One region of the Pseudomonas khavaziana genome, then DNA from elsewhere that is predicted to be linked to it. Evidence: predicted binding sites of a transcription regulator. Region 1 holds the regulator's gene; each other region holds the start of a gene.
What was found. The regulator FliA, encoded in region 1, starts transcription of late flagellar genes. The targets are predictions, from matches to a motif close to CTAAAGTTTNNNNNNNNNNNGCCGNTAA.

Region 2: flgM (flagellar biosynthesis anti-sigma factor FlgM) is a predicted target of FliA. The motif match lies at 1,226-1,253, and genes of this name have one in related genera.
Region 3: QYQ93_RS01555 (methyl-accepting chemotaxis protein) is a predicted target of FliA. The motif match lies at 1,827-1,854, and genes of this name have one in related genera.
Region 4: QYQ93_RS06700 (flagellar protein MotY) is a predicted target of FliA. The motif match lies at 1,691-1,718, and genes of this name have one in related genera.

Annotation. Positions count from the first base shown of each region.
Region 1 covers NZ_CP129946.1:4,628,552-4,631,759, forward strand. Annotated here, with positions in the region: gene QYQ93_RS20505 (chemotaxis protein CheA) at 1-122, opposite strand, end outside; gene QYQ93_RS20510 (protein phosphatase CheZ) at 134-922, opposite strand; gene QYQ93_RS20515 (chemotaxis response regulator CheY) at 941-1,315, opposite strand; gene fliA (RNA polymerase sigma factor FliA) at 1,485-2,225, opposite strand; gene fleN (flagellar synthesis regulator FleN) at 2,222-3,055, opposite strand; gene flhF (flagellar biosynthesis protein FlhF) at 3,161-3,208, opposite strand, start outside.
Region 2 covers NZ_CP129946.1:4,961,266-4,964,473, reverse strand. Annotated here, with positions in the region: gene QYQ93_RS22135 (flagellar brake protein) at 1-249, opposite strand, end outside; gene QYQ93_RS22130 (flagella synthesis protein FlgN) at 346-816, opposite strand; gene flgM (flagellar biosynthesis anti-sigma factor FlgM) at 865-1,188, opposite strand; gene flgA (flagellar basal body P-ring formation chaperone FlgA) at 1,332-2,096, opposite strand; gene QYQ93_RS22115 (chemotaxis protein CheV) at 2,170-3,102, shown strand; gene cheR (protein-glutamate O-methyltransferase CheR) at 3,146-3,208, shown strand, end outside.
Region 3 covers NZ_CP129946.1:341,183-344,390, reverse strand. Annotated here, with positions in the region: gene QYQ93_RS01555 (methyl-accepting chemotaxis protein) at 1-1,714, opposite strand, end outside; rRNA gene rrf (5S ribosomal RNA) at 1,986-2,101, opposite strand; rRNA gene rrf (5S ribosomal RNA) at 2,211-2,326, opposite strand; rRNA gene QYQ93_RS01540 (23S ribosomal RNA) at 2,484-3,208, opposite strand, start outside.
Region 4 covers NZ_CP129946.1:1,548,607-1,551,814, forward strand. Annotated here, with positions in the region: gene rnt (ribonuclease T) at 1-582, opposite strand, end outside; gene pyrC (dihydroorotase) at 579-1,625, opposite strand; gene QYQ93_RS06700 (flagellar protein MotY) at 1,782-2,690, shown strand; gene QYQ93_RS06705 (argininosuccinate synthase) at 2,820-3,208, shown strand, end outside.

The sequences.
Region 1 (3,208 bases):
AGCAGGTTCGCATCATCCGGTCGGCTTTCCAGCTCGACCAGTTGCTCGGACAGTTGCTCTAGAATTTCGCCGGCCTCTACAAGGAAATCCTGAAGGATTTCTTCATCGGCGCCGAAGCTCATGGGTGTGCTCCTTAGAAGCCTAAACTGGATAACAGGTCATCTACGTCATCCTGACCTGACATAACGTCTTCACGTTTATCGGCATGAATCTGCGGACCTTCACCCTTGGCGAGATGTTTTTGTGGATCTTTTTCCGAGAGGATCGCTTCACGGTCATGCTCGATGCCGGCAAAACGGTCGACTTGGCCGGCCATCAGCACCAATTTGAGCAAGTTGCTTTCCACTTCGGTGACCAACTGGGTCACGCGCTTGATCACCTGGCCGGTGAGGTCCTGGTAATCCTGGGCGAGCAGGATGTCGTTGAGGTTGCTGGCCACCGTGCGGTTTTCCTGCTCGCTGCGCGACAGGAAACCTTCGACCCGACGGGCCAATTCCCGAAACTCTTCAGCCCCCACTTCACGACGCATGAAGCGGCCCCAGTCAACGCTCAAGGCCTGGGCTTCGCTGGCCATGCCATTGACCAACGGCGTGGCGTTTTCCACCAGGTCCATGGTGCGGTTGGCCGCCGCCTCGGTCAGCCTGACCACATAGGACAGGCGTTCGGTGGCGTCGGTGATTTGCGAAATCTCTTCGGCCTGGGGCATGCGCGGGTCAATCTGGAAATTGACGATCGCACTGTGCAGCTCGCGTGTGAGCTTGCCCACTTCCTGATACAGGCCGCGATCACGGGTCTGGTTAAGCTCATGGATCAACTGCACCGCATCGGCGAACTGGCCTTTTTCCAGGCTGTCGACCAAGCGGTGAGCATGTTTTTTCAGGGTCGACTCGAAGTCGGCCTGCGATGATTCGTTATGCTCCATAGCTCCCCCGTGGCAGCATCAATGACCGATGCGTTCGAAGATTTTTTCAATCTTCTCTTTCAAAGCCAGTGCAGTGAATGGCTTGACCACGTAACCGTTGACCCCGGCTTGGGCGGCTTCGATGATCTGTTCACGCTTGGCTTCAGCGGTCACCATCAACACAGGCAGGCTGCGCAGTTTTTCATCGGCACGTACATGGCGCAGCAGATCGATACCGGTCATGCCCGGCATGTTCCAGTCGGTTACCAGAAAATCGATGCTGCCGCTGTTGAGGATCGGAATCGCCGTGATGCCGTCATCCGCCTCGACCGTGTTGGTGAACCCAAGGTCACGCAACAGGTTTTTTATGATCCGCCGCATCGTTGAGAAGTCATCAACGATGAGGATTTTCATGTTCTTGTCCAATTCGACCTCCAAGCAGTCTTAAACGCGCCCAGCACCTGGACGCGCCATTTCAATCAACAGGCGTTACACAAAAAGGACTGCCGGGGGCACCACGGGCCAAACCCGCGAAGGCCTATCACCTTCGCGGTATCGCGTTGCAGTGTCCCCACACTGCCTGTCAGCGCGCGCGCCACTCTCCCAACCGCCCCCGCAAGCGGGCCGCGCACTGGCTGTGCAACTGGCTGACACGCGACTCACTGACCCCCAGGACCTCACCGATTTCCTTGAGGTTCAGCTCTTCGTCGTAGTACAGCGCCAGCACCAGCCGCTCACGTTCCGGCAAGTTGGCAATCGCATCGGCCAGCGCGCCCTGGAAACGTTCGTCTTCCAGGTCGCGCGAAGGCTCCATGTGCGTACTCGCGCCGTCCTCGTGCAGCCCTTCGTGTTCGCCGTCCTGCAAGAGGTCGTCGAAACTGAACAGGCGGCTGCCCAAGGTATCGTTCAAAATCCCGTAATAATCGTCGAGACTCAATTGGAGTTCGGCCGCAACCTCATGATCTTTAGCGTCACGACCGGTTTTTGCTTCAATTGCACGAATTGCATCACTGACCATGCGCGTATTGCGGTGTACCGAACGCGGCGCCCAATCCCCTTTACGCACTTCATCGAGCATCGCGCCACGGATGCGGATGCCCGCATACGTCTCGAAACTCGCACCCTTGCTCGCGTCGTATTTGGTCGACACTTCGAGCAGGCCGATCATGCCGGCCTGGATCAGGTCCTCGACCTGCACACTGGCCGGCAGGCGCGCCAACAAGTGATAGGCAATGCGCTTGACCAGGGGCGCGTAACGCTCGATCAGTTCGCCCTGGCTGTCACGTGCCGACTTTTTGTAAAGGTTGTAGCCGCTGGATGTCATAGCACCGGTCCTGCGCTCGTCTGATGCACCAAACGCTCGACGAAAAATTCCAGATGCCCCCGGGGGTTGGCGGGCAATGGCCAGGTATCGACCTTCTGGGCAATGGCCTTGAACGCCAGTGCGCACTTGGAACGAGGGAACGCTTCGTAGACCGCACGCTGCTTTTGCACGGCCTTGCGCACACACTCGTCATAGGGAACTGCGCCGACGTATTGTAAAGCCACATCGAGGAAGCGGTCCGTGACCTTGGTCAACTTGGCGAACAGGTTGCGCCCTTCCTGCGGGCTTTGGGCCATGTTGGCCAGCACGCGGAAGCGGTTCATGCCGTAGTCACGATTAAGCAGTTTGATCAACGCGTAGGCGTCGGTGATCGAAGTGGGTTCGTCGCACACCACCAGCAGCACTTCTTGCGCGGCGCGCACAAAACTGACCACCGACTCGCCGATCCCGGCGGCAGTGTCGATCACCAGCACGTCGAGGTTGTCGCCGATATCGCTGAAGGCCTGGATCAGCCCGGCATGCTGCGCGGGGCTCAGGTGCACCATGCTCTGGGTGCCCGAGGCCGCCGGCACGATGCGGATGCCACCGGGGCCCTGGAGCAGCACATCGCGCAGCTCACAGCGGCCCTCGATCACATCGGCAAGGGTGTGTTTGGGTGTCAGCCCCAGCAGAACGTCCACGTTCGCCAAGCCCAGGTCAGCATCCAGCAGCATGACGCGACGGCCAAGCTCTGCCAGGGCCAGGGACAAATTCACTGACACGTTAGTTTTGCCGACGCCACCTTTGCCGCCGGTCACCGCGATCACCTGTACGGGATGCATGCTGCCCATTTTATTTCTTTACCTTGTCTTGCTTAGACGCAGGCTACATGGCTTGGCCGCGTGAATCGCTTGCAGACCATCGATGTAGGTACATTTCACGGTGTTCATCCTGCCTTAACCGACCCGTTTAGCCGGGTGGTGGTAAAGGTCGGCGAACATATC
Region 2 (3,208 bases), 330 kb from region 1:
ACGAAAGGGTTCGCCATTCTCCAGGTAGCGTTCACCGTCACGGGGAATCATTTCATCCAGTACCAGCGTCTTGCTGTCTCGGGAAACGTCCACCAGGTAGCTTTGGAAGCGTTGGCTGCGCTCGTGGAAGGTGATGATCAAAGGATCATGGCTGTCTTGGAGCATCCGCAAAGTGCTGGCGATTTCCAGAGGCGTGGTAAGGACCTTCGGGGGCTGCGGGGCATCTTCCGCATTAAGGGCGTTGAACACGATTCTTCCATCTCCAGGCAAAATACGACTACACGCAAGAACAGGCATTTTGCCAGTATGTAGCGCACCTTGGATAGGCCGCGCTGTAAACCGGCGTCAGGCTTGGCTGCGGGTGCTAGGCTTGACCAGGCGTGAGGTGGAGCCTTGGGCGTTGTACAGGGCCGGAGGTTCGCCGCCGTGGAGTATGCGTAACTGATTGGCGGTCGTGGCTTGCTGAAGCTGGATCGACTGGCCGTTGAGCTGGTTGGCTTCCTGGCACTGGGCGAGCAATTGGTTGAGTTCTTTGCTCTGTGACAGCAACTGGTCGCCGACCGAAGAATGACTGGCCAGTTGCGCGAGGCCATCGTGATCGGCCGGCAGACCCAGGCTGATCAGAATCTCGCTGCGCTTCTTGCCGTGCTGTTCGAGCAACACAATCAGCGATTGTTTGCGCGCCAGGATTTCTTCCAGCAAGGGCATATCCCGGCCGTACAAGGCCAGGGACTCTTCTTTGAGCAGCTCGAGCAATTGCTGCGTCGGCGCCAGATCATCAATGATCAGTTGAAGCAAATGTTCGTCGTGGTGCATGGCTGGCCTTGGGTTTTAAGCGTCCAAAAGCCCTGCGCAGGCCTTTGCCTAGCGCTCGGCTTCGAAGTTGAGCAGCTTGCTGGCTACACGGTTGCTGTCGACTTTATAGCTGCCATCTGCGATGGCCTGTTTCAACTCGGCCACGCGGGCTTTATTGACAACCGGCTGGTCGCGCAGCGAGTCAGTGACCTTCTGCAACTGTTGAGCCTCATTGCTCAGGTGTACCGATTCCCCACTCTGGCTGACGCTGGCCTGTTCTGCCTTGGCAGGCAGGGGCTGGGACTTGGCTTCTACGCTGTCCTTGGCACCGCCGGTACGCGTATTGCCTGGCAAAGCCGGGGCGTTATTCAAACGACTGAAATCAATGACCATGTTGAAAAAACCTCTGGGTATTTGGACGCTTGCCATGTTTTCGGCCATACCCGGATAAACTTTAGGCTCGGATTGACAATAAACCTGTACAGGTCGACATCCAACACACAGTGTAGGAAAAGCTGGCGTGTGATTCCAGTGATCTATAAAGCCACTTCGACCTGGCCGGGTGCCGTGACCCGCGCCTTGATCACGCGATTGGAGTTGAGATTCTTGACGCGGATCTGTTCGCTCATGCCGCCGTTGGACAACGCTTCACCTGGCATCCTGACGTTCAACCCGCCGCTGCTGGCGGAAATGACCACTTGGTCACCCTTACGGATCACCTCGGCCTGTTCCAGATGAACCAGGGTGATGACTTGGTCTGTAACCACTGGTCGGGTAAGTCTTTGCCCGATAGCCTGGTCCAGTGAGGTCAGGTAACCCTGATTAATCTGGCTGATGTCTCGCTCACGCAAGGCCACATCCTCGAAGCTGATAATACCGGTGCGTTTCAAAGGTCGCGCAACGACAACCACCTCACGGAACAGCTTGACTTGAGCAGGCACGAACACCGTCCAGGGCGAGGCACCTTCACAGCGTACTTTCACCGTGACTCGGCCAATGGGTTGGGCGGGACTTTCCAGGGTCGCTGTCAATTCCCTGTCGCACATGGGCATGCGCAAACGCGGGTCCAACTGATTGACCTGGATTTCATAACGTCCCGGCGTCTGTGTGGTTGCCAGATAATCTTCTACAGTGAACTCAAGAAACCCTTGGGTGACGCCGATAAGTACATCAGGCAGGGTAACGTTGTCGGCACGGGTCGTAGCATTGAGTCCCAAGGCAAGCAACGCCATCGTGGCGCAGAGTAATCTGCGATAGCGTTGGTGACCGAAGCGTCGGGAAACTGTCGTTTTGATATCCATGATCAATAAATAGCAAAGCTCGTGCCGTTTAGTGTTGGGTACGCTTCGTACCCCTAGTTTTGGGAGTCTGGGCATGGCAGGTGTAATGGATTCAGTAAACCAGCGCACACAGCTGGTAGGGCAGAATCGCCTGGAGTTGTTGCTTTTCCGCCTGGACGGCAAGCAGTTGTATGGCATCAACGTATTCAAAGTGCGTGAAGTGCTGCAATGCCCCAAGTTGACGATCATGCCCAAGTCCAATCCGGTCGTGTGTGGCGTGGCCAACATCCGTGGCGCGACTATTCCGATTCTCGACCTGGCATTGGCCACGGGGTCCTCGGGTTTGCAAGACCGCCAGAGCCCATTCGTGATCATTACCGAGTACAACACCAAGACCCAGGGTTTCCTGGTGCGCTCGGTGGAACGTATCGTCAATATGAACTGGGAAGAGATTCATCCGCCGCCCAAGGGCACCGGACGCGATCACTACCTGACGGCGGTGACGCGGGTCGATAACCAGTTGGTGGAAATCATCGACGTGGAGAAAATTCTCGCCGAAGTGGCGCCGACCTCGGAAGCCATCTCGGTCGGTGTGGTGGATGCCGAGACCGCGCATAAGGCCGTGTCTCTGCGTGTGCTGACCGTGGACGATTCTTCGGTGGCGCGCAAGCAGGTTACGCGTTGCCTGCAAACCGTCGGTGTGGACGTAGTAGCGCTCAATGATGGTCGCCAGGCCCTGGACTACCTGCGCAAGCTGGTGGACGAAGGCAAGAAGCCAGAGGAAGAATTCTTGATGATGATTTCCGACATCGAGATGCCGGAAATGGACGGCTACACCCTTACAGCCGAGATACGCAACGATCCACGCATGCAAAAACTGCATATCATCCTGCATACTTCGTTGTCGGGGGTATTCAATCAGGCAATGGTCAAGAAGGTCGGTGCTGATGACTTCCTGGCCAAATTCCGTCCTGATGACCTCGCATCCCGGGTAGTCGACCGGATCAAGGCAGCAGATCACAGCTAAGGGATTCTCCCCTGGCGGTCACACGATTTAAGAGGCGGTACCATTGTCTACGGGTAATTTGGATTTCGAACAGTTCCGGGTCTTCCTGGAAAAAGCCTGTGGCATA
Region 3 (3,208 bases), 2.1 Mb from region 1:
TTGCTGCCGCAACCGACTGGTTCATGCCATCGATTTCAACGATGCGCTGCGTCACGCTGACCAGGCGCTCACCCGCCTGGTTGGCCACTTCAACGCTTTCTTCGCTGGAGACCTGACTGGCATTCATGGTGGTCACTGCTTCTCGGGACCCCACTTGCAGGGAAGTGATCATCTTGTGGATCTCTTCTGCCGACTCTTGGGTACGATGCGCCAGGTTACGCACTTCATCAGCCACCACCGCAAATCCACGTCCGGCTTCACCGGCACGGGCAGCTTCGATCGCCGCGTTAAGGGCAAGCAAGTTGGTTTGCTGGGAGATGCCTTTGATCACATCAAGAATATGACCGATGTTGTCGGTACTGGCATTCAAGGTCTCGATCTGAGTGCAGGACAGGCTGATCTTCTGTGACAGCTCCGACATCGCCTGGATGGTTTGCTCAACCACCTTACGCCCATCGTCAGCTTGCTCGCTGGCACCGCTGGCATGCTGCGAAGCATCTGCGGCGTTGCGCGCGATTTCTTGGGTAGCGGCGCCCAGTTCGTTGATCGCAGCTGCGACGCTGTTGGTGCGCGCACTCTGTTCGTCGGACCCGATGATCGAGGCATTGGACGATGCCATTACACGCTGGGATAGATCGTGCACCTGCCGAGTTGCCGAAGACACCTCGGAAATCGAGGCGTGGATCCGCTCTACGAACTGGTTGAACGCACTACCGACTTCCCCGAATTCGTCTTTGCTGGTCACGTCGAGGCGGCGGGTCAAATCACCTTCGCCTTGGGCAATGTCCTTCATGGCAACGCCCATGGTAGTCAAAGGACGTAGCAATACTTGAATGAGCAAGCTCAGGAGCACAGCAATGGCCACGACAGCGATCAACATCGCAATCAACGCTGAAGTACGGAATTTACCCAAAGGGGCATAGGCTTTTTCTTTATCAATCGACAGGCCGATGTACCAGTCGGCGCCAGGCAAACCGCTGATAGGCGTGAACGACAGAATGCGGTCCTGGTGATTGAGGACGACGTCCTGGTTAACCTTTTCGATGCGTACGTTGTTGCCAGAGTAGATGTCCTTGAGGTTTTTCATCACCTGGTCCTGGTCAGGGCTGACGATGACTTGACCATCACCGCTGACCAGGAATGCATGGCCGATGCCGCCGAAGTCTACTGAATTGATGATCTTCACCAGGGTTTGCAGACTCAGGTCGCCACCGACAACACCCAACAATTCGCCGTTCTTCTTCACAGGCATGGCAATTGTCACGATCTGGCCGCCCACAGCCGCCATATAAGGCGGAGTAAGCATGGTTTTGTCCGCTACTACTGCTTGCTTGTACCAAGGGCGCTGACGAGGGTCGTAGTCGTCAGGCATCTTCGCATCAGGACGCTGAGTGAACACGCCGTTGGTCTGACCCACGTAGGTGAACTGGAAGTTGGAGGTGAGCGCTGGCTGATCGACCAGCCCGGGAAGGTCGGCAGCATTGCCCTGATGAGCTACGTTCTGCGCCAGGTTCTCGAGGACCAGGATGCGACCACTGAGCCAGTTCTGCACACTGCTGGCAGTGAGTTCGCCGGATTGTTGAATGGACGAGGCCAGGTTTTGCTTGATCGTGTTGCGTTGCAGGTAGTCGTTGTACAGCGTGAATAACGCGAAGGCTAAAACCACGACGCCTGACGCGGCCAACAGAATTTTATGACTGAACTTGAGATTCATTTCATCGACTTCTTTTGCCAAAGGGGGTGAGCGTGCCGAGTGGAACATTCCATGTAACGGGATAGGCGGGCTCTACGGTCGCTCTATTTCGGTGCACGCATGGCTCGTCAGGGTTTCGGCCAACCTTCGACAAATCTTAGGAATTTGTGAGAAGCATCTTCTTTTAGCGTAGGAAACCGACAGACGGCTGGTTAGAGGAATTGTTTGTTTTGGGTCGCCCTAAACGACAAAACCCCTGTCTGCGTTAGCAGACAGGGGCTTCGGAATTCAATCTTGACGATGACCTACTCTCACATGGGGAAACCCCACACTACCATCGGCGATGCATCGTTTCACTGCTGAGTTCGGGATGGGATCAGGTGGTTCCAATGCTCTATGGTCGTCAAGAAATTCTGTGTACCAGGTCATTGCGTTAGCAACGTGCCGGTGAAATTCATGAGTTTCTATATAAACAAAACCCCTGTCTGCGTTAGCAAACAGGGGTTCTGGAATTTAATCTTGACGATGACCTACTCTCACATGGGGAAACCCCACACTACCATCGGCGATGCATCGTTTCACTACTGAGTTCGGGATGGGATCAGGTGGTTCCAATGCTCTATGGTCGTCAAGAAATTCGGGTACTGAGTCGTGACCAGTTGGCCTCGCTTCAGCAAATTGGGTATGTGACAGCTGTCGGTGTTTTGTGAGCATCGAACTTTCGGTTCATTGCGTCTTCACACACCGCAATCTGATGCTCGTTAGAGTAGTCAAATTGCTTGGGTGTTATATGGTCAAGCCTCACGGGCAATTAGTATTGGTTAGCTCAACGCCTCACAGCGCTTACACACCCAACCTATCAACGTCGTAGTCTTCGACGGCCCTTCAGGGGACTCAAGGTCCCAGTGAGATCTCATCTTGAGGCTAGTTTCCCGCTTAGATGCTTTCAGCGGTTATCTATTCCGAACATAGCTACCCGGCAATGCCACTGGCGTGACAACCGGAACACCAGAGGTTCGTCCACTCCGGTCCTCTCGTACTAGGAGCAGCCCCTCTCAAATCTCAAACGTCCACGGCAGATAGGGACCGAACTGTCTCACGACGTTCTAAACCCAGCTCGCGTACCACTTTAAATGGCGAACAGCCATACCCTTGGGACCGGCTTCAGCCCCAGGATGTGATGAGCCGACATCGAGGTGCCAAACACCGCCGTCGATATGAACTCTTGGGCGGTATCAGCCTGTTATCCCCGGAGTACCTTTTATCCGTTGAGCGATGGCCCTTCCATACAGAACCACCGGATCACTAAGACCTACTTTCGTACCTGCTCGACGTGTCTGTCTCGCAGTCAAGCGCGCTTTTGCCTTTATACTCTACGACCGATTTCCGACCGGTCTGAGCGCACCTTCGTACTCCTCCGTTACTCTTTAGGAGGAGACCGCCCCAGTCAAACTACCCACCATACACTGTCCTCGATCCGGATAACGGACCTGAGTTAGAACCTCAAAGTTGCCA
Region 4 (3,208 bases), 3.1 Mb from region 1:
GGCCGAGTGAGCCTCACGGCCGTCGAAGTCGATACCGGCGGCCTGACAGGCTTTGGCCAACACGGTCTGGCCATACGCCAGACCGGCAAGGGTGGCGGTGTCGAAGCTGGAGAACGGGTGAAAAGGATTGCGCTTCATGTCCAGTCGCGCCACGGCAGCATTCAGAAAGCCCAGGTCGAAGCTGCTGTTGTGGCCCACCAGGATCGCGCGTTTGCAGCCATTGGCCTTCAACGCTTTGCGCACACCACGGAAGATATCAGTCAACGCCGCTTCTTCGCTCACCGCCATGCGCAGCGGGTGGTCGAGCTTGATGCCGGTAAACTCCAGGGCTGCCGCTTCGATATTGGCGCCTTCGAATGGCTCGACGCGGAAGAAGTGGGTATGTTCCGGGAACACAAAACCGTGTTCATCCATGCCGATAGTGGTAGCGGCGATTTCCAACAAGGCGTCGGTCGCGCAATTGAAACCACCGGTTTCTACGTCGATGACAACTGGCAGATAGCCGCGAAACCGCTCGGCCATCGGGTGACGGGAACCCCCGCCACTGTGCTCTTGTTCGTCGTCGTAATGGTCTTCACTCACTTGCTTTCCTCCAGCAGGCGCCAGCGCAGTGTTTCACCGGCGCGCAGCGGGATAACGGTCAGCTCGCCGAATGGCAGGCTGGCAGGGGCGGTCCAGTCTTCACGAACCAGGGTGATGCGGTCGGTATTTGCCGGCAGGCCGTAGAAACGCGGGCCATTGAGGCTGGCGAAACCTTCGAGCTTATCCAAGGCATTACGTTGTTCGAACGCCTCGGCATACAACTCGATGGCGGCAAACGCGGTGTAGCAACCGGCGCACCCGCACGCGGCTTCCTTGGCGTGCTGTGCGTGGGGAGCGGAGTCGGTGCCGAGGAAGAACTTGGGGCTGCCGCTGGTGGCGGCATCCAGCAAAGCCACTTGGTGGGTATTGCGCTTGAGAATCGGCAGGCAATAGAAATGCGGCCGGATCCCGCCCACCAGCATGTGGTTGCGGTTGTAGAGCAGGTGATGGGCAGTGATGGTCGCGCCAACGTTGGCCGAGGCCTCGGTGACGAACTGCACGGCGTCGGCGGTGGTGATGTGTTCGAACACTACCTTGAGCGTCGGGAAAAGCTCGACCAGACGACGCATATGCTCGTCGATGAAGATTTTCTCGCGATCGAACACATCCACATCGCCACGGGTGACTTCCCCGTGGATCAACAATGGCATGCCGACGTCGGCCATGGCTTCAATGGCTGGCATGATCTTGTCGATGCTGGTCACGCCGGAATCGGAGTTGGTAGTCGCGCCGGCCGGGTACAGCTTGGCGGCGTGTACGAAGCCGCTGGCCTTGGCCTGACGAATTTCGTCAGGCTGGGTGCGGTCGGTCAGGTAGAGCACCATCAACGGTTCAAAGCGGCTGCCGGCCGGTCGTGCAGCGAGGATGCGCTGGCGATAGGCGTCGGCTTCTGCGGCATTGCGGACCGGAGGTACCAAGTTAGGCATGATGATGGCACGGCCAAACGTGCGCGCCACATCGGCCACGGTTTGGGGTAACGCAGCACCATCGCGAAGATGAATATGCCAGTCGTCGGGACGCAGCAGGGTCAGGCGGTCGGACATTGGGGATTCCAGGCGGGTCAATCTGGTGGGAATGCTACCGGAAAAGACTCTTGCAGGCACTCGCTATCAAGTTTTGCCGGATGCGACCGATATCCCCGGGTATGCCTTAACGATGTATGACGCTTTGAAGTGTTGTAGAAACCAGTGGAGCCTCCCGTGCGCCAGCATTACCTAGCCCTGCTCAGTGTGTTCGCCAGCCTGCCTGCAATGGCCCTCACGTTCCAGACCCGCCTGGAGAATATTGAGTGGAAGGTAGAGGGTGACCAGTTCGAGTGCCGCCTGACCCAGCCGATCACTGATTTCGGCTCCGGCGAATTCGTGCGCCGCGCCGGTGAACAGGCGACGTTTCGCTTGAAGGCCTATAACGGTTCGTTCGGCGCAGGCTCGGCGACTTTGTTGGCTGCTGCTGCGCCCTGGCAGCCGGGTCGAGGGGATATCAATCTCGGCGCCGTACGTGTCGGCAGTGGTGACGTATTGTTCAACAGCTCCCAGGCCCAGGCCGGGCGTCTGTTCACCGGGCTGCTCGAAGGGCGTAGCCCGACCGTACGGCATTACGGGCGTGAGGACGGTTATTCGGAAATTCGCCTGCTGCCGGTGAAGTTCAACAAGGCCTACAACGACTATCAGTTGTGCACCACCAAGCTGCTGCCAATGAATTATGACCAGGTCAAACAGACTGAAATCGGCTTTCCTGGTGGCGGCATCGAACTGGACGCGGCTGCCAAGAAGAAGCTGTCGGTGATTCTTGCATTCATGAAAGCCGACCCTACGGTCAATCACGTCGAGTTGAACGGCCATTCGGATAACAGTGGCAACCGACTGACCAATCGCGATGTCTCGCGCCGGCGCGCCTTGGCGGTGATGGACTATTTCAAGGCCAACGGCATCGCAGAATCGCAGATAACCCTGCGGTTCCATGGCGAAAGCTATCCTTTGGCGCCCAACACCAATGCGGCCAACCGCGCCCGCAACCGTCGTGTGAATATCCAGCTCGAGCGGGTAGCGGCCCCCGAGAAACCGGCATCCCAGGCCACTGCGCCGAGCAATCCTGCAGCCACATCATAAGGTGCGACTATCGGTCGCCTACTCAACATAATCTGTCGCTTTATCTTCATTTGCTGTCGCGCCCCTGTAATTTCACGGTTTTGATCGGTAGAATCGTCGCCTTTCCGTACAACCCCGTGGAGTGATGGCATGGCCGACGTAAACAAGGTCGTTCTCGCGTATTCCGGCGGCCTGGACACTTCGGTGATCCTCAAGTGGCTGCAGGATACTTATAACTGTGAAGTGGTGACCTTCACCGCTGACCTGGGTCAGGGCGAAGAGGTCGAACCTGCACGTGCCAAGGCGCAAGCCATGGGCGTGAAAGAGATCTACATTGACGACCTGCGCGAAGAGTTCGTCCGCGATTTCGTCTTCCCGATGTTTCGCGCCAACACTGTCTATGAAGGCGAGTACCTGCTGGGTACCTCCATCGCACGTCCGCTGATCGCCAAGCGTCTGATCGAGATCGCCAACGAAACCGGCGCCGACGCCATTTCCCATGGCGCCACCGGCAAGGGCAACGACCAGGTCCGTTTCGA